Regions from separate parts of the Variovorax multivorans genome, predicted to be linked through region 1. Evidence: predicted binding sites of a transcription regulator. Region 1 holds the regulator's gene; each other region holds the start of a gene.
The links. Region 1 encodes sigma-54, which starts transcription at its own class of promoters, with help from an activator protein. Its sites were predicted from a motif close to TGGCANGNAANCTGCTTT; they were not measured.
Positions count from the first base shown of each region.

Region 2: a site for sigma-54 is predicted at 4,201-4,218, ahead of ACSFCA_RS13505 (transglutaminase family protein). Genes of this name have one in related genera too.
Region 3: a site for sigma-54 is predicted at 1,518-1,535, ahead of ACSFCA_RS26275 (ammonium transporter). Genes of this name have one in related genera too.

Region 1 is NZ_JBPJZL010000015.1:35,350-42,991, reverse strand. Features, by position in the region: gene ACSFCA_RS29990 (SPOR domain-containing protein) at 1-513, shown strand, start outside; gene ACSFCA_RS29985 (thiol:disulfide interchange protein DsbA/DsbL) at 656-1,303, shown strand; gene lptA (lipopolysaccharide transport periplasmic protein LptA) at 1,459-2,172, shown strand; gene lptB (LPS export ABC transporter ATP-binding protein) at 2,169-2,963, shown strand; gene rpoN (RNA polymerase factor sigma-54) at 2,981-4,582, shown strand; gene ACSFCA_RS29965 (phospholipase D family protein) at 4,593-6,200, shown strand; gene ACSFCA_RS29960 (LysE family translocator) at 6,211-6,855, opposite strand; gene ACSFCA_RS29955 (YceI family protein) at 6,872-7,513, opposite strand; gene ACSFCA_RS29950 (YceI family protein) at 7,578-7,642, opposite strand, start outside.
Region 2 is NZ_JBPJZL010000005.1:39,475-47,116, forward strand. Features, by position in the region: gene ACSFCA_RS13490 (circularly permuted type 2 ATP-grasp protein) at 1-610, opposite strand, end outside; gene ACSFCA_RS13495 (oxepin-CoA hydrolase, alternative type) at 709-1,557, opposite strand; gene ACSFCA_RS13500 (DNA internalization-related competence protein ComEC/Rec2) at 1,703-4,120, opposite strand; gene ACSFCA_RS13505 (transglutaminase family protein) at 4,292-7,642, shown strand, end outside.
Region 3 is NZ_JBPJZL010000011.1:77,560-85,201, reverse strand. Features, by position in the region: gene ACSFCA_RS26280 (hypothetical protein) at 1-221, opposite strand, end outside; gene ACSFCA_RS26275 (ammonium transporter) at 240-1,478, opposite strand; gene ACSFCA_RS26270 (tripartite tricarboxylate transporter permease) at 2,025-3,536, opposite strand; gene ACSFCA_RS26265 (tripartite tricarboxylate transporter TctB family protein) at 3,549-4,037, opposite strand; gene ACSFCA_RS26260 (RNA recognition motif domain-containing protein) at 4,238-4,648, opposite strand; gene ACSFCA_RS26255 (DUF3820 family protein) at 4,830-5,066, opposite strand; gene ACSFCA_RS26250 (translation initiation factor Sui1) at 5,074-5,448, opposite strand; gene ACSFCA_RS26245 (DEAD/DEAH box helicase) at 5,490-6,767, shown strand; gene ACSFCA_RS26240 (Dabb family protein) at 6,778-7,080, opposite strand; gene ACSFCA_RS26235 (slipin family protein) at 7,164-7,642, opposite strand, start outside.

The DNA of each region.
Region 1 (7,642 bases):
GTCAACCCCGTCACCGGCGAGCCGGCCACCACGGCCGTGGCCCCTGCCACCGCCCCACCCACGACTGCACCGCCGGTCCCCGTGGTTGTGGCGCCCAAGCCGCCGCGCCCTGCGCCGGTACCGGCCGAAGCCAACGCACTGCCGCCGTCGAACGATCCGCTGGGCGACCTGGCCCGGGCGCGCTCGGGCGGTGGCTCCAGCTCCGGCAGCACGACCACAGCGTCGGCCGCACCCAGCAGCAACAGCAATGCCGGCAGCAGCAGTTCGGGCCCCGATCCGTTCATGTACTTCGTGCAGGCCGGCGCCTTCCGCACCACCGACGATGCCGAGGCGCAGCGCGCCAAGCTGTCGCTGATGGGCGTCGAGGCCAAGGTCACCGAGCGCGAGCAGGCGGGCCGCACCGTCTACCGCGTGCGCGCCGGCCCCTTCAACAAGAAGGACGACGCCGACCGCCTCAAGGAGCGGCTCGACGGCGGCGGCATGGATTCGGCGCTGGTTCGCGTGCAGCGCTGACCCGGCAGCCGACGCAAATAGCCCCTAAGCTTCGCCGCGCGGCGTTTGCCGCCACCATCCACTGCCTCGGGCGCGCTGGACACGGGGGAACTCCCCGCCGCGCGCCGGCTCAGTCTGCCGTAACAACTGGAGAGCTCTTTCAATGAAACGTCGTGACTTTTCGCTGGCCGCCACTTCGCTCGGGCTGCTGTCCCTGGCCGCCAACCCGGCCCACGCCCAGGCGCGCGCGCCCAAGGCCGGCACCGAGTACCTGGTGCTCGACAAGCGCGTGCCGGTCGACGCGCCCGCCGGCAAGATCGAGGTGGTCGAGTTTTTCTCGTACAACTGCCCGCATTGCAACGACTTCGAGCCGGCGCTGGAAGCCTGGATCAAGACCGTGCCCAAGGAAGTCGCCTTCCGCCGCATCCCTGTGCCTTTCGTGGGCAACGACGTCGAAGCCAAGCAGCGCCTGTACTACGCGCTCGAGGCCATGGGCAAGGTCGACGAATATCAGCCGAAGGTGTTCAACGCGATCCACGCGCAGCGCCAGAACGTGAACGGCGACGCCAACATCATTGCCTGGGCCGCCGCGAACGGCCTGGACGGCGCCAAGTTCAAGGAAGTCTTCACCTCGTTCGGCGTGGCCAGCAAGGCCAAGCGCGCCTCGCAAATGACCGACGCCTACAAGGTGGCTGGCGTGCCGGCAATGGCCGTGGCCGGCCGCTGGTATGTGGACGGCGAAACCGCCGGCAACATGACCAAAGTGCTTCAGGTCGTGAACTACTTGATCGGCGAAGCAAAGAAGGGCTGACCCCCCCAAGATCGCGGACCGGCGGAGCCGGTTCCGCGGTGTTCCTGAGAGGAATCCAGGAAGAAAGTCAAGCCCGCATCGGCGGGCTTTTTCATCTGTGCGTGCGGGGCTGACGCAATCAGCCGCATACAATGCCGAGCAAGTTTCGTGCCTCTATGACATTGCACTCTCACCCCACCACTCCCTTCTTCCGTCGCATCGGCCGCCTGGCTGTCGGCGCGCTGTTGCTGGCCGGCCTTGCCTCGGGCGCACTGGCCGAAACCGCCGACCGCACCAAGCCGATGAACATCGAGTCGGACTCGATGCGTTACGACGACCTGAAGCAGACCAGCGTGTTCACCGGTAACGTGCTCGTTACGAAGGGCACGATCATCATCCGTGGCGCACGCATGGATGTACGCCAGGACCCCGAGGGCTACCAGTACGGCGTGGTCACGGCGGCTCCGGGCAAGCGGGCCTACTACAAGCAGAAGCGCAACGCGCCCGACGAGTGGATCGAGGGCGAATCGGAAGTCATCGAGTACGACAGCCGTGCCGACAACGTCAAGTTCATCCGCAACGCCACCATGCGCCGCCTGCTCGGCGCCACGCCGAACGACGAAAGCCAGGGCGCGCTGATCGTCTACGACCAGAGCAACGACACCTACACGGTCAACGGTTCCACCGTGCCGCCGAACACCGCCGTCAACGCGTCCACCCCGGGCGGGCGCGTCAAGACCATCCTGACCCCCAAGGCCGCCACCGCACCGGCGGCCGGTGCCTCGGCCCCGGCCGGTGCGAAGGCGGCGCCGCCGGCGCCCACGCCCGCACCCGGCAAGGGCCTGCGCCCGAGCACCACGCTCAGTGACCAGGGAGAAACCCGCAAGTGATCGAAACCGCTGGAACGCAGGACGCCAACGGCGCACCGGGCAGCCGCCTGATCGCGCGCGGCCTGAAGAAGAGCTATGGCAGCCGCACGGTCGTGAAAGACGTCTCGCTCGACGTGCAGAAGGGCGAAGTCGTCGGGCTGCTCGGGCCGAACGGCGCGGGCAAGACCACCTCGTTCTACATGATCGTGGGGCTGGTGCGCGCCGACGCGGGCGACATCAGCATCGACGGCGAGCCCATCGCCCACATGCCCATTCACCGCCGCGCCCGCATGGGCCTGAGCTACCTGCCGCAGGAAGCCTCGATCTTCCGCAAGCTCACGGTCGAGGAAAACGTGCGCGCCGTGCTCGAGCTCCAGAGCGAGCCCGACGAGAACGGCAAGATGGCGCCGCTGTCGAAGCAGCACATGGACGAGCGCCTGGCCGAACTGCTGGCCGACCTGCGCGTCGACCACCTGCGCGATTCGCCCGCGCTCGCGCTGTCGGGCGGCGAGCGCCGCCGCGTCGAAATTGCGCGTGCGCTGGCCACGCAGCCGCGCTTCATCCTGCTGGACGAGCCCTTCGCCGGCATCGACCCGATCGCCGTGATCGAAATCCAGCGGATCATCAGTTTCCTGAAGGAGCGCGGCATCGGCGTGCTCATCACCGACCACAACGTGCGTGAAACGCTGGGCATCTGCGATCACGCTTTCATCATCAGCGACGGGCATGTGCTGGCACAAGGCACACCCTCGGAGATCGTCGACAACGCCGAGGTACGCAGGGTGTACTTGGGCGAACACTTCCGCATGTAAGGGCGGGGGCGGTTCCCATGAAGCAAGGGCTATCCCTTCGCGTTTCGCAGCATCTGGCGTTGACGCCACAGCTGCAGCAGTCGATCAGGCTGCTTCAACTCTCCACGCTCGAACTGAGCCAGGAGGTGGAGCAGATGCTCGACGAGAACCCGTTCCTCGAGCGCACGGCTGAAGAAGCGGCGCGCGAGGAATTCGGGCTCGACACGGCCGATGCCCCGGTGCCGCGCGACGACGGCGGCGATAGCGGCGACGGCGAGAGCGACTTCGCTTCCCCCGCCGCCAGCGCGTCCACTGCTTCCACCGAAACAAGCACCACCACCACGGCCGACACCGACGGCCCCGCCGCCGAAATCACCGAGCGCGAGCCCGACTGGGAAGGCGACGGCACCGTCGACATGGCGCCCGACGACAGCGAATGGGGCAGCGACGCGCCCGCGCGCCAGAACAACCTGGGTGATGACGAACGCGCCGACGCCACCGAACTCGCGCGCAGCCAGGAATCGCTGCAGTCCTTCCTGCACCGCCAGGCGCTGAGCCTGCGGCTGAACGAAAACGACAGCGCCGCGCTGCGCTTTCTCATCGAATCGCTCAACGACGACGGCTACCTCGAAGACTCGCTGCCCGCACTGGCCTCGGGCCTGGCCGGCGACGACAACGACCAGTTCGACGACCTCGTGCATCACTTTCAGGTGGCGCTCGGCCTGCTGCAGAGCCTGGAGCCGGCCGGCGTCGGCGCGCGCGACCTCGGCGAATGCCTGGGCATCCAGCTGCGCGCCCTGGCCCGCGAGGACGAGACCGACGAAGAAGAGCTGGTCCGCAAGATCGCCATTGCCATCTGCAAGCAGCCAATGGAGCTGCTCGCGCGCCGCGACTTCAAGCGCCTGGCCACGCTCACCCGCAGCAACGAGGAACTGGTGCGCTCGGCGCTGCAGATCATTGCGCGGCTCGAGCCCAAGCCGGGCCGGCGCTTCGTCGACGTCGAGCGCAACATCGTCATTCCCGACGTCATAGTCACCAAGACGGGCCGCGGCACCAACGTGAAGTTCCGCGTTATGCTGAACCCCGAGGTGATGCCGCGCCTGCGCGTGCACGACATCTACGCCGGCGCACTCAAGTCGCACAAGGGCGAAGGCAGCCAGGCGCTGTCGCAGCGGCTGCAGGAAGCGCGCTGGTTCATCAAGAACATCCAGCAGCGCTTCGACACCATCCTGCGCGTGAGCAACGCGATCGTCGAGCGGCAGAAGAGCTACTTCGTGCACGGCGAGCTTGCGATGCGTCCGCTGGTGCTGCGCGAGATCGCCGACGAGCTGGGCCTGCACGAATCGACCATCTCGCGCGTGACCACCGCCAAGTACATGGCCACGCCCTTCGGCACGGTCGAGCTCAAGTACTTCTTCGGCTCGGCGCTGGGCACCGAGACCGGCGGCAATGCATCGAGCACCGCGGTGCGCGCGCTGATCAAGCAGTTCGTCAGCTCGGAGAGCATCAAGAAGCCGCTGTCGGACAGCCAGATCTCCGAGATGCTGAAAGAGCAGGGCATCGAGTGCGCGCGTCGCACCGTGGCCAAGTACCGCGAGGCGCTGCGCATTGCGCCCGCCAACCTTCGCAAGGCCCTGTAGAAAGACGCCGATGACCCGTCGCCTGCTGTCGCTGTCGCGTTGTGGGCATTGGGTTTTCGTCATGGCGGCGGTCTTGCTGTTCGCAGGCTGCGCCACATTGCCCGACGAGGCACCGCGCCCGCCCACCAAGGCCATGACCGTGTCGGCCGACACCGCTCTCGGAAAGATCGCGCTGGCCTCGCAGCCCGACCCCGACCTGAGCGGCTTTCGCCTGATGCCCGGCGGCGACTTCGCCTTCGATACCCGCATCCAGCTGGCCCGCCGCGCGCAGCGCACGCTCGACGTGCAGTACTACCAGATCGAGAACGACGAGACCGGCCGCTACCTGATGCGCACCCTGCGCGATGCCGCACTGCGCGGCGTGCGCGTGCGGCTGTTGATGGACGACCTCTACACCTCCGGCGAGGACGAGCTGCTGCTCGGCCTCGCCGCCACGCCCAACGTGGAGCTGCGGCTGTTCAACCCGTTCCCGGCCGGGCGCGGCAGCCTGCTGAAGCGCTTCAGCGCCTCGCTCTTCGACTTCAGCCGCGTCAACCGCCGCATGCACAACAAGCTGTTCATTGCCGACGGCGCGATGGCGGTGGCGGGCGGGCGAAACATCGGCAACCAGTACTTCAGGCGCACCGCGGGCGAGAACTTCCTCGACCTCGACACCTTCGTCACCGGCGCGCTGATCCCGCGGCTGGGCAGCCTGTTCGACCAGTACTGGAACAGCATCTACGTGCGGCCGGTCCAGTCGGTGGTGGCCAGCGACCTGTCGCGCGAGGAACTGCAGAAGCGCTTCGACGTCGCCACCGGCCCCGACACCACGCCACCGCCGCCGCCGCCCGCGCCCAACGACCTGCTCGGCTACAGCCCGATGGCGGAAGACCTGAACGCCGGCAAGCTCGGCCTGATCTGGGCCACCGCAGAGGCCTACGCCGATTCGCCCGAGCGCGTGATCGGCAAGACCGCCTCCTACGGCGGCGTGCCGTTGCTGGACGTCGACAGCGTGCGCTACAACGTGGTCGAGCAGATGCGCCGCGCGCGCTCCGAGGTGACCATCGTCTCGCCCTACCTCATTCCGGGCGCCTCGGGGTTGGAGGTGATGCGCGAGATCCGGGGCCGCAACGTGAAGATCAGCGTGGTCACCAATTCGCTGGCCGCCACCGACGAGCCGCTGGTGCACACCGCCTACCGCCGCTACCGGCCCGACATGCTCAAGCTCGGCGCCGACCTCTACGAGCTGAGTTCCACCCGCACCCGGCGCAGCGTGCGACTCGGCCTGTTCGGCACTTCGGTAGGCAGGCTGCACGCCAAGTCGGCGGTGATCGACCGGCGCATTCTTTTCGTCGGCTCGATGAATTTCGACCCGCGCTCGGAGACGTACAACACCGAGATAGGCCTCTTCATTCGCAGCCCCGAGATGGCGCAGCAGGCGCTGAAGCTCATCGACGTGCTCAAGCAGCAGGGTGCGTACCGGCTGCGCTTTGCCGAGGGCAGCAACGAGTCGCGCATCGAATGGGTCAGCGACGATGCCGGCAAGCTCACCGTGCTGACCGAGGAGCCCGACTCCGGCTTCTGGGACCGGACCATGCTCGAGATTCTGGCGCCGCTGACGCCGGAGAGCCTGTTGTAGCGTAGGCCCTTCAGGTGCCGCGTACGGCCGACCACACGAGCCGCAGTCCCAGCAAGCCCATCACGCCGCCGGCTGCGCGGTCGATCCAGACCTTGTAGCGCAGGTAGGCCGAACGCGGCGCCGCCGAGGACAGTGCGAGAGCGACGATGGCGTACCACCCCGTCTCGATGCAGAAGATGACTGCCGGCACCGCCAGTGCCAGCACCAGCGGCACCTCGCGCGGCAGGAAGGCCGCGAAGATGCTGGCGTAGACCACGGCAGTCTTCGGGTTGCTGACCTGCGTGGCCAGGCCCAGCAGGAAGGTGTGGCCGCTGCGGCCCTGCTGGCGCGGCGAGGCGCCCGTTTCCTGCGTCACCGCCAGCGGCTGGCGCGCGCCGCTCCATATCCGGATGCTCAGGTAGACGAGGTAGGCGCCGCCCAGGCCCTTGATGGCCACGTACAGCGTCGGCACGGCCAGGAACGCCGCCTGCAGCCCGGCCAGCGCGGCGATCGCGAAGACCAGCCCGCCAGCGCCCATGCCCAACGCGGCAGCCAGTCCGTCGGCGCGAGAGCTCACGGCGGTGCGGGCCACCATCACGAAACTTGGGCCGGGGCTCATCGCGCCCACAGTCATGGCGCCGGCGATGCCGAGCAGGGAAAGGGTGGTGTCCATCATGGCCTTGCCTCCCGTGTCACTGCACGTTGACCGCTTCGACCTGCACCAGCAGCTTCACCTTGTTCTCGAAGCCGAAGTTCAGCCCCCAGGTGATGCCCCAGTCGCTGCGCTCCACCGTGGTCTCGAAGTCGCCGCCGCACACCTGGCGGTTGATCAGCGGGCTCAGGTAGCAGTTGAAGCGCACGGCCTTCAGCGTCACCGGTTTGGTCTGGCCCATCAGCGTGAGCGTGCCGGGCACGTCGACCACCTTGTCGCCGCTGAAGTCGATGCGCTCGGCCACGAAGCGGCCGGTCGGAAACTCCGCCACGTTGAAGAAGTCCTTGCTCTGCACGTGGCGGTTGAGCAGGTCGACGCCGGTGTTGATGGAGCTGATGTCCATCGTGATGTCGACCTTGCCGCTGGCGCCGGTGCCGTCGATCTGCACCGAGCCGTCCTTGGTGCTGAAGCGCCCGCGGTTGGTGGTGGTGCCGTAATGGCCCATTTCGTACATCACGAAGGTGTGCGTCGGGTCGACGACGTAGTTGGCGTTTTTCACCGGTCCGCCCGTGGGCTTTGCGGCCACGGCTGGCGCGAACCCCGATGGCTGTTGTTCCTGTGCGCTGGCACCGGTGAACGCGGCGGACGCCGACAGGGCCATGGCGAGAAGAAGCTTTTTCATGGCGGTGGTGGTGTGGATCATGAAAGAGAAAAACGGATGGAAGAAGGCGGATCGGCCAGGCGGTTCACAGCGGCCCGAGGCCCGCGAGCGTGAACTTGAAGCGCACCTGCACCTCGTTGCCGACCATCG
Region 2 (7,642 bases), on a different contig from region 1:
CGACCGGCGCGATGCGGTTCTGGTTGAACAGCTCGGGGAAAAGCCGCATCATCATCTTGCGGTTTTCGAGCATGTAGCTCACGCCGCTGGGCACGCGCAGGTTGTCTTCGAGCACGTAGTACTCGCCGTTGCCGTCGGCATCGGGGGCACGCACGATGTCGATGCCCGAGATGTTCGAATAAACGTTGTGCGGCACGTTCACGCCCATCATCTCGGGGCGGAACTGGGCGTTGTTCAGGATCTGCTCGGCCGGGATGATGCCGGCCTTGATGATTTCCTGGTCATGGTAGACATCGTGAAGAAAGCGGTTGAGCGCCGTGACGCGCTGCACCAGCCCCTTTTCCATGCTGTCCCACTCGTGGGCGGGAATGATTCGAGGCAGCAGGTCGAACGGGATGAGCCGCTCGGTGCCGGAGCCGTCCTCGTCCTTGGCGCCATACACCGCGAAGGTGATGCCGACCCGGCGGAAAATCAATTCCGCCTCTTCGCGCCGCGAACGCATCACCTCACCGGGTTGCTTCGCGAGCCATTGGTCGTAGCGCTTGTAGTGCTGTCGGATTGCAGCCCCCGCATAGGGCAACTGCTCATACATCTCGTCAAATTTGTGCATGGAACGACCAATCTCCTTGAGCTATAGCTTAGCAAGTTCAGGGCCAGTAGAACCCCTTATGCCAAGGCCGGAGACGGGCCGGAAGACTTTTTCTTCGCTCAGCGCTCAGGCCCTTCCTCGCTGGCCGCCTGCCTCTTGCGGGGCGAGAGAAATCCCTTGATGCGCTCCCCGCTCTCGTCGCTGTAGAGACTGGCCAGGAAGGATTCGCGCTCGGCGTCGAGCTGCTCACGCCGGCTGCGCCCGCGCGCCGAATACACGAGCTGCTTGATGCGCGCCTGCACCTCGAACGGGCCGCGCGCGAGCTGCTGCGCCCAGGCAAGCGCGGTGGCGCCGGCTTCCCCGTGGGGCACGACCTTGTTGACCACGCCCAGTTCGTGCAGCCGCTTCGCGGTGCTGGGCGTGCCGTCGAGCAGCATTTCGAGGGCGGCCTGCGGCGGCAGCGCGCGCACCAGCGAATCGGTGCCGCCGCCGTCAGGCGTGAGGCCGACATTCACATAGGACATGGCGAACTTCGCATCTTCCGCGGCCACGATCAGGTCGCAGGCCAGGCACAGCGAAAAGCCTCCGCCCATGGCCGCGCCCTCGACGGCGGCAATGACGGGCTGGGGTGCCTCCTGGATCGCCATGATCCATTCGTGCAGCGCATCGATGTGGCCATGCTGTTCGGCGGCCGGCAGCTTGCGTTGTCGCGCCAGGCGCCGCAGGTCGCCGCCGCCGCTGAAATGGTCGCCCTCCCCGCACAGCACGATGGCGCGCACGGTGCGAAAGCCCGAGGTGGCGCGCATCGCCTTGGCGGCCGCGCGATAGACCGACGGATTGAGCGCATTGCGCGCCGCGGGGTTGCTCAGCGTCAGCACCAGCACCGGGCCTTCGCGGTGCATCTTGAGCCGCGCGCCGGGCGCAGCCGCGGCGCTCGTGCTGGTGATGGCCGGAACAGCGGCCGTCACGGCGTATGCCCGGAAAACAGGTCCCACCGAAGGCCTTGACGGTTGTCCATACTGTCCCCTCTTCTGAGTTGTAGCCAAACGATACAACGCATGGGACGCCAGTACGAGCACGCTGACAAGTGGCCTTTTGGGCTACTTTTGACAATTAGTTCACGATTTCAGGGCTGTGCTGCCAGTACCGCGCGTGGCGCTCGCGCTCGCAGGCCACGTCGGCGGGGCGTGTGCTGGTCCAGTGCGCGGCGCCGCAGCGAGCGTTTTCGACCAGCCGCACGCCGCGGTCCCGGTAGCGCGCCGCCACCTCCTGCGCCGGGTGGCCGAAGCGGTTGCGATACCCCGCCTGGACAAAGGCGATGCTCGGCTGCACCGCATCGAGGAAGGCCGGGCTCGACGAAGTCTTGCTGCCATGGTGCGGCGCCAGCAGCACGTCGGCCCGCAGCAGCTGCGGTGTGCGCACGACGAGCGCGGTTTCCTGCAGCCGCTCGATATCGCCGGCCAGCAGCGCCGCTGCGCGCCCGTTGCCTATACGCAGCACGCACGAGACGGCATTGGGCTTGGTGAAGCTGCGGTAGTCGGTGTCGAACGGATGCAGCACCTCGAAGCGCACGCCGTCCCAGGTCCAGGCCTGCCCCGCCTCGCAACGCCGTGCCGCCAGCGTCGCCTGCAGCGGATGCGTGGCTTCGAGGGAACTCAGCAGCTCGGCCCGCGGCTGCATCGCGAGCACCGCGGGCGCACCGCCGGTGTGGTCGGTGTCGCGGTGGCTCAGCATCAGCGTGTCGAGGCGCTCACCATAGGCCCGCAGCAGCGGCACGAGCACACGATGGCCGGCATCGCTTTCGAGGCTGTAGCGCGGGCCGGCGTCGTAAAGCAGGCTGTGCGTGGCAGTGCGCACGAGCACCGCGTTGCCCTGGCCGATGTCGGCGGCGAGCAGCTCGAATTCGCCGGTCGCCGGCCGGGGCGCCTGCCACAGCAGCACCGGCAGCAGCAGCGGAATGCCGAGGGCACGCAGCGACCAGGACAGCCGCATGGCCAGCAATGCGCCGCCTGCCACGCCGCAAGCGGCCATCCACAAAGGCGGCGCGGCCATCGACAGCGTGGCATACGGCAGCCCGGCCAGCCATTGCAGCAGCAGCGTCAGCACCTGCACGGCCCGGGCTGCGAGGTCCCACAGCGGCGCCACGGCCACGCCCAGCATGGCCAGCGGCGTGATCACAAGCGTGACCCAGGGGATCGCCACCGCATTGGCCAGCAGGCCGATCAGTGACACCTGCTGGAACAGCAGCAGGCTCAACGGCGTGATCGCCAGCGTGATGACCCATTGCTCGCGAAAGAACTGCAACAGACGGAAAGACGCGCCGGTCTTCCGCTCGCCCGGCACCGCAGCGTCCGTGGCGAACAGCACACCCACCGCCACGAAGCTCAGCCAGAAGCCGGCCTGCATCAGGGCCCACGGATCGAGCGCGACCACCACCGCAGCCGTCAGCAGCCACACGTGCGGCCAAGGCCAGCGCCGGCCCGTGAGGCGCAGCAACGCGACCGTCGCCAGCATCCACACCGTGCGCTGCGAGGGCACGCCCCAGCCGCTGAAGAGCGCGTAGAGCGTGGCCAGCAGCACGCCACCGACAAGCGCTGCCCGTTGCGCGGGCAAGCGCAGCATCAGCCGCGTGCTGCGTCGCCAGAGCAGGCCGACGATGTGCGCGGCCAGCCAGGCAAACATCGTGACGTGGAGGCCGGAGATCGACATCAGGTGCGCCACGCCCGTCGCGCGGAACACGTCCCAGCCAGAGCGGTCGATGGCGCTCTGGTCGCCAGTGACCAGGGCTGCGATCACGCCCGCCTGGGCGCGGTCGGGCACGCGTTCGAAGACGCCGTCGCGTACGGCTTCTCGTGCGCGCTCGATGGGATGCCGCCACGTGCTTGCCACCAGCATGGGCGCCGCATCGCGCGCACCGGTTCGCACATAGCCGCTGGCATGCAGGCCCTGCTCCCACATCCAGAGTTCGCTGTCGAAGCCATGGGGATTGCGGCTGCCGTGCGGCGCCTTCAGACGCACCGTCAGTCGCCATCGCTCGCCGGCGTGCAGGGGGCCGACGGTGCTGGTCAAGGGCGCGCGGCTTTGGGACGCCCGGCTCCACAGGCTCGAGCCTTCGGCATACCAGCCGAGTGCAATGCGATCGGGTACGGCGGGTTGTCCCTGTGCGTCCGGATCGGCCCAGCCCGCGGACTCGACATCCAGGCGGAACTGCGTTCCAGCTTCGTTGCGCTGTGGCATCTCCGACACAACGCCCGTGACCTGCAGGTCGCGCCCTTCGAGCGCCGGGTCGAGCGCGCCGCTCGCATAGACCGCCGCGCGCCATCCCGCGAGCCCTGCGCCGGCCATAGCGCCGCATAGCAAGGCGATGAGCATCAGGCCCCTGCCCGGCATGCGTCGCCAACACAGGCCGGCCACTGCCACGAACAGCAAGCCGGCGTAGGCCCACGCCGGCCAAAGCACCGCCTGCTGCAACTGCAAGGCCGCTCCCAGCAGCGAGCCACCCAGCGCCACGAACGCCCCCGCTCCACCCATGGCACCGCCAGACGCACGAAACGGCGTCAACGAAAAACTCCCGAACCCATGATGCAAACCCTCCCCAAAGTCACGCTCAGTGGCGCGTTAATTGCTTGGCATCTGGGCTAGTATGCGTCTCACAAGAGACATCTTTTCGATGCAATCTCGCAGTACTGCACACAAAAACGCATGTCCATTCACGCCGCTCTCCACCACGTCACCCACTACAAATACGACCGCCTGGTGCAGTTGGGCCCACAGGTCGTGCGCTTGCGTCCCGCGCCGCATTGCCGCAGCAACGTCATCTCGTATTCGCTGCGGGTCGAGCCGGCCGAGCACTTCGTCAACTGGATGCAGGACCCGTTCGCCAACTACCAGGCGCGGCTCGTGTTCCCCGAGAAGACGCGCGAATTCAAGGTCACGGTCGACCTCGTCGTCGAGATGGCGGTCTACAACCCCTTCGACTTCTTCCTCGAGCCGCAGGCCGAGAACTTTCCGTTCAAGTACACGGCCTCGCAGGCCGAAGAGCTCGCGCCCTACCTCGTCACCGAAGCACCCACGCCGCTGCTGCAGGCCTACCTCGACAAGATCGATCGCAAGGAGCAGCGCACCATCGACTTCCTGGTCGGCATCAACCAGCAGGTCCAGCAAGACGTCAACTACCTGATCCGCATGGAGCCCGGCGTGCAGACGCCGGAAGAAACGCTCACCAGCGGCAGTGGCTCCTGCCGCGACTCGGGCTGGCTGCTGGTGCAGTTGCTGCGCCACTGCGGGCTGGCCGCGCGCTTCGTCTCGGGCTATCTGATCCAGCTCACGCCCGACGTGAAGGCGCTCGACGGCCCGAGCGGCACCACGGTCGACTTCACCGACCTGCACGCCTGGTGCGAGGTGTTCCTGCCCGGCGCCGGCTGGATCGGCCTTGACGCCACCTCGGGCCTGCTGGCCGGTGAAGGCCACATTCCGCTGGCCTGCACGCCCACGCCTTCGAGCGCGGCGCCCATCGAGGGCGGGGTCGACGAATCCGAGGTCGAGTTCGGCCATGAGATGAAGGTCACGCGCATCTACGAATCGCCGCGCGTCACCAAGCCCTACACCGAAGAGCAGTGGGCCGAGGTGCTGGCCCTGGGCGACGCAGTCGACGCGCGCCTGAAGGCCGGCGACGTGCGCCTCACCATGGGCGGCGAGCCGACCTACGTGGCCACCAGCGACCGCGACGCGCCCGAATGGAACACCGACGCCCTCGGCCCCACGAAGCGCGGCTACGCCACCGAGCTCGTGCACAAGCTGCGCGCCGAGTACGGCAAGGGCGGCTTCCTGCATTTCGGCCAGGGCAAGTGGTACCCAGGCGAGCAACTGCCGCGCTGGGCACTGTCGATCTTCTGGCGCGCCGACGGCCAGACGCTGTGGCACGACCCCGAGCTGTTTGCCGACGAGCGCTTCCCCACGCACTACACCAGCGAAGACGCGCGCCGCTTCACCACCGTGCTGGCCCACAAGCTCGGCCTGACCGAGCGCTACATCCAGCCCGGCTACGAAGACATCTACTACTACCTCTGGCGCGAACGCCGCCTGCCGGTGAACGTCGACCCCTTCGAGTCGAAGCTCGACGACGAACTCGAACGCGTGCGCCTGCGCCGCGTGTTCACGCAGAAGCTCGACGCGGTGATCGGCTACATGCTGCCCATCGAGCCCGGCAATGCGGACGGCGACGCCCCCGCGCTCGCAGGGCCGGCCTGGAAGACCGGCCCCTGGTTCCTGCGCGACGACCGGCTCTACCTGATCCCGGGCGACTCGCCCATGGGCTACCGCCTGCCGCTCGACTCGCAGCCGTGGGCCAGCAAGGGCGACTACCCCTACCTGATCGAGCGCGACCCGACCGCCCCACGCGGCACCCTGCCTAGCGCGGCCGACTACCGTGCGCGCTACAGCACGGGTGTGGCCGGTGCTGCAGGCCTCGGCGACGTGCCCTACACCTTCGGCACGCCGCCAGTGGTGCCTGCGTCGCTACGCATGCAAAGCCCCGGTGATGCGGCGAGCGGCGATACGGCAGCAGCAGCAGCAGCGGCCGATGAGTCCACCGACAAATCGACCACCCGCCAGCCGCTGCGCGGCGAATCAGCCCACTGGGTCACGCGCACCGCGCTGTGCGTCGAAGTGCGCGACCCACGCCGCGCCAACGGCCCCTCCGCCGAGAAAAAGGGCAATGCATCGGGCGTGCTCTACGTCTTCATGCCGCCGCTCGCGCGCCTGGAGGACTATCTCGACCTGGTCGCAGCAGTCGAAGCCACCGCGCGCGACCTGGGCGTGCGCATCGTGATGGAAGGCTACCCGCCGCCGCGCGACCCGCGCCTGAAGATGCTGGCCGTCACGCCCGACCCGGGCGTGATCGAAGTCAACATCCACCCGGCCCACAACTGGAAGGAACTGGTCGACCACACCGAGTTTCTCTACAACGCCGCGTTCGAAACCCGCCTGTCGGCCGAGAAGTTCATGACCGACGGCCGCCACACCGGCACCGGCGGCGGCAACCACTTCGTGATGGGCGGCGCCACGCCCGCCGACAGCCCGTTCCTGCGCCGGCCCGAGCTGCTGGCCAGCCTGCTGCTCTACTGGCACAACCATCCGTCGCTGAGCTATCTGTTCTCAGGCATGTTCATCGGCCCGACGAGCCAGGCGCCGCGGGTGGACGAGGCCCGCAACGACCAGGTCTACGAGCTGGAAATTGCCCTGAAAGAGATCGCCAAGAACCGCGAGATCTACGGCCAGAACATGCCGGCCTGGCTGGTCGACCGCACGCTGCGCAACATCCTGATCGACGTGTCGGGCAACACGCACCGCAGCGAGTTCTGCATCGACAAGCTCTACTCGCCCGACTCGAGCACCGGCCGCCTCGGCCTGCTGGAGCTGCGCGCTTTTGAAATGCCGCCGCATGCGCGCATGAGCATCGCGCAGCAACTGCTCATTCGCGCGCTGGTAGCCCGCTTCTGGGACGAGCCCTACAAGGCGCCCGTTACCCGCTGGGGCACCGAGCTGCACGACCGCTTCCTGCTGCCGACCTTCGTCAAGATGGACTTCGACGACGTCATCAGCGAGATGCGCCAGGCCGGCTTCGCCTTCGATGCCGACTGGTTCGCGCCGCACTTCGAGTTCCGCTTCCCGCTGGTGGGCCAGATGCAGGCGATGGGCGTGGAGCTCTCGCTGCGCAACGCGCTCGAACCCTGGCACGTGATGGGCGAGGAAGGCTCGGCCGGCGGCACGGTGCGCTACGTCGATTCGTCGCTCGAACGCATCGAAGTGCGCGTGACCGGCCTGAACGAAAGCCGCCACGTCATCACCGTCAACGGCAAGGTGCTGCCGCTGCAGCCCACCGGCGTGGTCGGCGAGTTCGTGGCCGGCGTGCGCTACAAGGCCTGGAACCCGCCTTCGGCCCTGCACCCGAGCATCCCGGCCCACGCGCCGCTGACCTTCGACCTGGTCGACACCTGGATGAAGCGCTCGCTGGGCGGCTGCCAGTACTTCGTCGCCCACCCGGGCGGGCGC
Region 3 (7,642 bases), on a different contig from region 1:
GCCAGCGGCTCCATCGCCTGCTCCAGCCGCATCGCCAGTTGGTAAAGCTCCTCGTCCTTGGTATCAGCAGCGTGCGCGCGCGTCATGCGCACGATCTCGGCGGCGTACTCGGCGTTGGTCGCCATCCACTCGGTGTCGGTCACGCGCCCATGCTTTCGCCGCAGCGCCACGTGAAGGCGGGCAGCAAGGGCGATGCGTTCGCTTTCGGACATGGATGGCATGGTTCCTCCGTCGGTGGGTCAACTACTCCCGAGATGTTCTCTGTGCTGTGCAAGATCGAGGCCCAGCACCTCGCTGTCGGCATCGACGCGCAACCCGACCATGATGTGCACCAGAAACAGCACCACCGCCGTCCCCGTTGCGCTGTAGATAGCCACGCTGCCGACGGCGATCGCCTGCGTCAGCACGTCGCCCGTGGCGCCCGAGATGCGCGCATCGGCGAACACGCCCGTCAGCAGCGCGCCCACGATGCCACCGATGCCGTGCACGCCGAACACGTCGAGCGAGTCGTCCGCGCCAAGCAGGTGCTTGAGCCCGGTGGCGCCCCAGTAGCAGGCCAGCCCCGCGATGGCGCCGATGGCCAGCGCGGACAGCGGCGTGACGAAGCCGGCCGCTGGCGTGATGGCCACCAGCCCGGCCACCAGGCCCGAGCACAGGCCCAGCAGCGAAGGCCTGCGCCGCACGATCCATTCGCCCAGCATCCAGCTCATGGCGCCGGCCGCCGCCGCGATGTGCGTCACCAGCATCGCCAGGCCCGCGCGCCCGTCGGCCGCCACCGCCGAGCCCGCATTGAAGCCGAACCAGCCCACCCACAGCAGGCCCGCGCCCGTCATCGTCATCGCCAGGCTGTAGGGCTCGAAGGCCTCGCGCCCGTAGCCCTTGCGCGGCCCGAGCGCATAGGCGCACACCAGCCCCGCGATGCCCGCGTTGACGTGCACCACCGAGCCACCGGCAAAGTCGAGCGCGCCCATCTGCGCGAGCCAGCCGCCCGGCTCCCACACCCAGTGCGCGACAGGTGCATACACCAGCACGCTCCAGAGCAGCGCGAACCACAGGATCGCCGAGAAGCGCATGCGCTCGACAAAAGCGCCCAGCACCAGTGCGGTGGTGATGATCGCGAAGGTCAGCTGGAACATCGCGTAGACCGACTCGGGCACGTTCGGCGCGACGTGGCTTACCGCCACCTGCCCGGCCTCCTTCAGATACTCGAAGCCCGAGAACCAGAAGCGCCCGGTGCCGCCCAGCCACGGCCAGCCCTCGGTAAAGGCCAGCGAATAGCCCACCGCGAACCAGGTCAGCGAGACCGCCGCGGCAATCGCCACCACCCCCGCCATGGTGGCCAGCACGTTCTTGCGGCGCACCATGCCCGCATAGAAGAGTGCGATGCCGGGCAGCGTCATCAGCAGCACCAGCGCGGTCGAAGTCATCATCCATGCGGTGTCTGCCGCGTTGATGGAGGCGTGCGGAGCCAGGGCCATGACCGTTTCTTCTTCTTGAAGTGATGGACCTTGGTGCTGCCTGCACAAGTCGTGCCACATCGTTAACTATCAGAAACACTTTGGTTCGCAAATCGGGCTTTCTCGGTAAGGCAAAGCGGGTAATTCCCAATGCACTGAGGCGGTGCGCACCCTAAAGTCTGCCCACTCGCGAACGGGCCCTGCTCGTGCTGCCGAGGGTCCGAGGAGACAATCCCCAAGCAACAATAAAAATGCTTCAAAGGCTCCGTACGAGATGCCGTGTTTGACTTTGAAAGGCGCCGCTGGTCGGCGCCTTTTTTATGCCTGCATGACTTGACACACCTGCATCTTCAGCTCCCTTTTTGATAGCGCCACGGGTGGGGCAATCCTCCCCTTATGAAAATGCTGGTGGTAACGGGCGCCTCGTTGTTCGCCGTGTTTCCGGGCACCGTCGGCGACCCTGCTGGGCACCAACAAGAGCGCGTCCATTTGGGGCACGCACCCCGAACAAAGGCCCCAAATGAAAAAAGCCCCCGGAGTGGGGGCTTCTTGTGAGGACCGGAGCGCTCACTCCTCGACGAAGGCTTCCTCGCGCTTGGCCTTGATTGCGGGCAAGAGCACGATGCCCAGCAGCAGAGCCGCCGCCACCAGCAGCCCCGCCGACAGCGGCCGGGTGACGAACACGCTCCACGCACCGCGCGACAGCAGCAGCGCACGCCGCAGGTTCTCTTCCATCATCGGCCCCAGGATGAAGCCCAGCAGCAATGGCGCAGGCTCCGTCCGCAGCTTGATGAACAGGTAGCCGATGAAGCCGAAGGCCGCCACCATCCACACGTCGAAGGTGTTGTTGTTGGTCGAGTACACGCCGATTGCGCAGAACAGCACGATGGCAGGGAACAGGAACTTGTAGGGCACCGTCAGCAGCTTGATCCACATGCCGATCAGCGGCAGGTTCAGGATGATCAGCATCGCGTTGCCGATCCACATCGAGGCGATCAGGCCCCAGAACAGCTCGGGGTTGCTGGTCATGACCTGCGGGCCGGGCTGGATGTTGTGGATCGTCATCGCGCCCACCATCAGCGCCATCACCGCGTTGGGCGGAATGCCCAGCGTCAGCAGCGGGATGAAGGAAGTTTGCGCACCGGCGTTGTTGGCCGACTCGGGCGATGCCACGCCGCGGATGTTGCCCTTGCCGAAGGGCACTTCGCCCGGGCGCATGCGGATCTTCTTCTCCAGCGCATACGAGGCGAACGAGGCCAGCAGCGCGCCGCCGCCGGGCAGGATGCCCAATGCCGAGCCCAGCGCTGTGCCGCGCAGCACCGCGGGCAGCATGCGCTTGAAGTCATCCTTGGTGGGCCACAGGCCCTTGACCTTGTGCGTGAACACTTCGCGCTCGTCGTCGGGCTGCGAGAGGTTGCCGATGATTTCGCCGTAGCCGAACACGCCCATGGCGATCACCACGAAGCCAATGCCGTCGGTGAGTTCCGGAATGTCGAAGCTGTAGCGCGCGACACCCGAGTTCACATCAGTGCCCACGATGCCCAGTAGCAGGCCCAGCACGATCATCGCCACCGCCTTCAGCAGCGAACCCGAAGCCAGCACCACCGCGCCGATCAGGCCCAGCGTCATCAGCGAGAAGTACTCGGCCGGGCCGAACTTGAAAGCCAGCTCTGTCAGCGGCGGCGCGAAGGCGGCCAGGATCAGCGTGCCCACGCAACCCGCGAAGAACGAGCCCAGGCCGGCCGCGGCGAGCGCCGGGCCCGCGCGGCCCTGCCTTGCCATCTGGTAGCCGTCGATACAGGTGACCACCGAGGACGACTCCCCGGGCAGGTTCACCAGAATGGCCGTGGTCGAGCCGCCGTACTGCGCGCCGTAGTAGATGCCGGCCAGCATGATCAGCGCCGACACGGGCGGCAGCGCGTACGTGGCGGGCAGCAGCATCGCGATGGTCGCGACCGGGCCGATGCCCGGGAGCACGCCGATCAGCGTGCCCAGGATGCAGCCCAGCAGGCAATACAGCAGGTTGGTGAAGGTGAAGGCAACGCCGAAACCGATGGAAAGGTTGTGGATCAGGTCCATGGTGTGCGCTCCTCAGCCCGAAATGAAAGTGGGCCAGACCTGGATCTGGAGCTTCAGCGCCCAGATGAAGGCCACGTAGCTGCCAGCCGCCAGGATGGTCGAGAGGATCAGCACGTCGCGCAGCTTGAAGTGCTCGCCCGCCATGCTCGAGATGATCGTGAGCGCGTAGATCGCGATGATCATCCCCATGGCCGGCAGCCCGATGCTGGGCAGGCCGCCCAGCAGCACGCCGAAGGCCAGGTTGGCGCCGAGCACGAAGGCCAGCGGCTTCCAGGCCCACTTGCCGATCGGGTGGCCGTCGGTGGTTTCGACCACCAGCGCCTGGAACATGATGATGGCCCCGAGGATGGCCAGCAGGATGCCCAGCATGAGCGGGAAGTAGCCCGGCCCCATGCGGGCGCCGTCGCCGATGGTGTAGGTGGTCGCGCCTATCGCAAAGGCGCCCCCCACGGTGGTGAACATGACTCCTGAAAAGAAGTCAGCCTGACTCTTGATGCGCATGTCGTCTCGCCCCTCTTGTATGGAGGAGTGAGGGTCGTTCTGCGGGCCTGACCGTTGGCTGACCTGCCCGGTACGGACAAATGCTTACCGCAGGGCGAGGGTTCTCCCTCGGCGCTCCCTGCGCCACAGAGGGCCACAAACGAAAAAAGCTCCCGAAGGAGCTTTTTATTCAGAAGCCCGAAGGCTCTGGAGGGAAGGGCTTAGTAGCCGCCGCGACCACCGCCGCCGCCGCCGTAACCGCCGCCACCACCGCTGCGGCCACCGCCGCCGCCGCCGTAACCGCCGCCGCCACCACCACCGTAGCCGCCGCCACCACCACCGCCGCCGTAGCCGCCGCCACCACCGGTACGGGGGGGACGAGCTTCCATCGGACGGGCTTCATTCACCGTCAGGGCGCGGCCCTGCAGCGAGTGGCCGTTCATGGCTTCGATGGCTGCGAGTGCTTCAGCATCCGAACCCATTTCGACAAAGCCGAAGCCCTTCGAACGGCCGGTGTCACGTTCCATCATGACCTTGGCGCTGACGATTGCGCCGAACTCGCCAAAGGCTTGTTCCAGGTCGTTGTCACGCACGGAGTAGGCGAGGTTGCCTACGTAGAGTTTCTTGCCCATTGAGGGACTCCTAATTCAAACCAACAAGACAAAGCGATGGAGTCCCAGAATCACAACAAACAAAATGCGCTGTGGCGCGAAACTGACCGATCACCGAATTACGTGCACGGGAGACAAAGCTCACAGACACGTAGGCCGGATTATCCAGCCCTAATTGCAAAAAACGTGGCGAAATCGTGTGTTATTGAGAAACATCCCGGCGCGACGGGCGGTTTCGCAACGGTTTCAGCAGGTCCGAGAGCCCGTTGTGGTCTATTTCATGCATCAAATGGAGTAGCCGGCCTATTTCTCCCGAGGGAAAACCCTCGCGTGCAAACCACGTCAGGTAATTTCCGGGCAAATCGGCAATCAGCGTGCCTTTGTGCTTGCCAAAAGGCATTTCGAGCGTCACCAGGCGCTGCAGGTCTTCGGGTTTCATCGCGCGCTCAGCCTCCCGCCCGCTTGACCGTGTGGCCCTGCTTCACGAGCGCGGCGATCACCGTTTCGCGGTGGTCGCCCTGGATTTCGATCACGCCGTCCTTCACCGTGCCGCCCGAGCCGCAGGCCGTTTTCAGCTGCTTGCCGAGTGCCGTGAGCGCCGCCGCATCGAGCGCAACGCCCTTGACCACCGTCACGCCCTTGCCTTTGCGCCCCTTGGTCTCGTGCGATACACGCACAATGCCGTCGGTGGCCGGAACGCGCGCCTTGAGTTCCTTGCAGCGGCACTGGGCCACCGGCTCCCCGCAGTCGGGGCACATGCGCCCGCCCGCCTCGGTGGAGTACACCAGGGCGCTGCCGGACTGATTGCGCTGCTGTTTCATCGTCGACATTCGATTCGTCTCTTCTCTCTCTGTCTGCTTACATGCCATTCGACTCACTGGGCCTGATCCCCGCGCTCGTGCAGGCTGCCGCCCAAAGCGGCTATGCCGCGCCGACCGCCATCCAGGCCGCGGCCATCCCCGCGATTCTGCAAGGTCGCGACGTGCGGGGCTCGGCGCAGACCGGCTCCGGCAAGACCGCCGCATTTTCCCTGCCCCTGTTGCAGCGCTTAGTCGCCGAAGCTGCGCAGTCGCCGCGCCGTGTGCGTGCGCTGGTCCTCGTGCCCACACGCGAACTCGCGGCCCAGGTCGGCGAGACCATGCGCAGCCTGGCGCAGCACCTGCCCGAGCGCCTGAAGATCGTCGTCGCATTCGGCGGCGTGTCGATCAACCCGCAGATGATGGGCCTGCGCGGCGGTGCCGACATCGTCGTTGCCACACCGGGCCGTCTGCTCGACCTGGTCGAGCACAACGCGCTGAAGCTCGATGCCGTGTCGATGCTCGTGCTCGATGAAGCCGACCGCCTGTTCGACCTCGGCTTTGCCGAAGAACTCGGCCGCATCCTCGCGCTGCTGCCCAAGCAGCGCCAGAACCTGCTGTTTTCCGCCACCTTTCCGAGCGCCATTCAGGCATTGGCAGATGGCATGCTGCACGACCCGGCCGTCGTCGACGTGCAGGGCGAGCCCGGCACCGAGCCGAACATCGTGCAGCGCGTGATCGAGGTCGACGCCGCCCGTCGCACGCAGCTGCTGCGCCATCTGCTGAAGCAGCACGAGAACGAATGGGACCGTGTGCTGGTCTTCGTCGCCACGCAGCACGCCGCGCAGATCGTGGCCGAGAAGCTCTACAAGAACGGCATCTACGCAGTGCCCTTCCACGGCGACATCGCGCAGGGTACGCGCACCGACATCCTTGCGCAGTTCAAGCAGAGCCGCTGGGACGTGGTGATTGCCACCGACCTCGCGGCACGCGGCATCGACATCGCGCAGCTGCCCGTGGTCATCAACTACGACCTGCCGCGCTCGCCGACCGACTACATCCACCGCATCGGCCGCACGGGCCGCGCGGGAGAGAGCGGCCTGGCGATCAGCTTCGTGAGCGCATCGACCGAGGCGCATTTCCGGCTGATCGAGAAGCGCCAGGGGCTGAGCCTGCCACGTGAGCGTGTCGAAGGCTTCGAGCCGACGGAAGTGGCGGTGCCAGTGGTCGATGCGTCGGGCACGGGCGGCATCAAGGGCAAGCGGCCGAGCAAGAAAGACAAGTTGCGTACGGCTGCTGCGCTTGCCGCGGCCCGGGGGGATGCTCCCGAGAAGAACGATTGACCAGCGCCGATCAGTCTGCCGCGTAATCGACCTGGTGCCGCGCGACGCGCAGGTCGCCCAGCTCTTCGCGAATGCGCAGGTGCGCCGGATGCGTGGCATAGCCGTCGAGCGAGGCCTGGCTGTCGAACTCGCTGTAGAGCACCACGTCGCAGGCATAGCTTGCGCGGCTCGAATCGACGCCCACTTCGATGTGCAGCAGGCCCGGGATCTGGCCGCGCAGCGATTCGAACTTGCGCTTGAGCAGTTGGCGGGCCTGCGTCTTTTCTTCCGGCGTGTCGCCACGCAGGTCCCACATCACGATGTGCTTGAACATGCGGACGATGGTAAGCACGTGCCTTGCGAAAGGCCATGCGCCGCGCGCCCCGCGCGTGAAGAACAGTTTTCCGTTTCCGTGCGCTATGCGTGCTTGCCGAGGAAGCTGGATATCAGATCCACCGGCAGCGGAAACACGATGGTCGTGTTCTTGTCCGCACCGATCACCGTGAGCGTTTCCAGGTAGCGCAGCTGGATGGCCTGCGGCTCCTGCGCCAGCACGCGCGCGGCCTGGAACAGCTTCTCCGAGGCCTGCAGCTCGCCCTCGGCGTGGATCACCTTGGCGCGCCGCTCGCGTTCCGCCTCGGCCTGCCGCGCGATGGCGCGCACCATCGATTCGGTCAGGTCGATCTGCTTGATCTCCACGTTCGACACCTTGATGCCCCATGACGCCGTCTGCACGTCCAGCGACTCGCGCACGTCGAGGTTGAGCTTCTCGCGCTCGGCCAGCATGTCGTCGAGCTGGTGCTTGCCGAGCACCGAGCGCAGGGTGGTCTGGGCCAGCTGGCTGGTAGCGTTGAAGAAGTCCTTCACCTGGATGATGGCCTTCTCGGCATCGACGA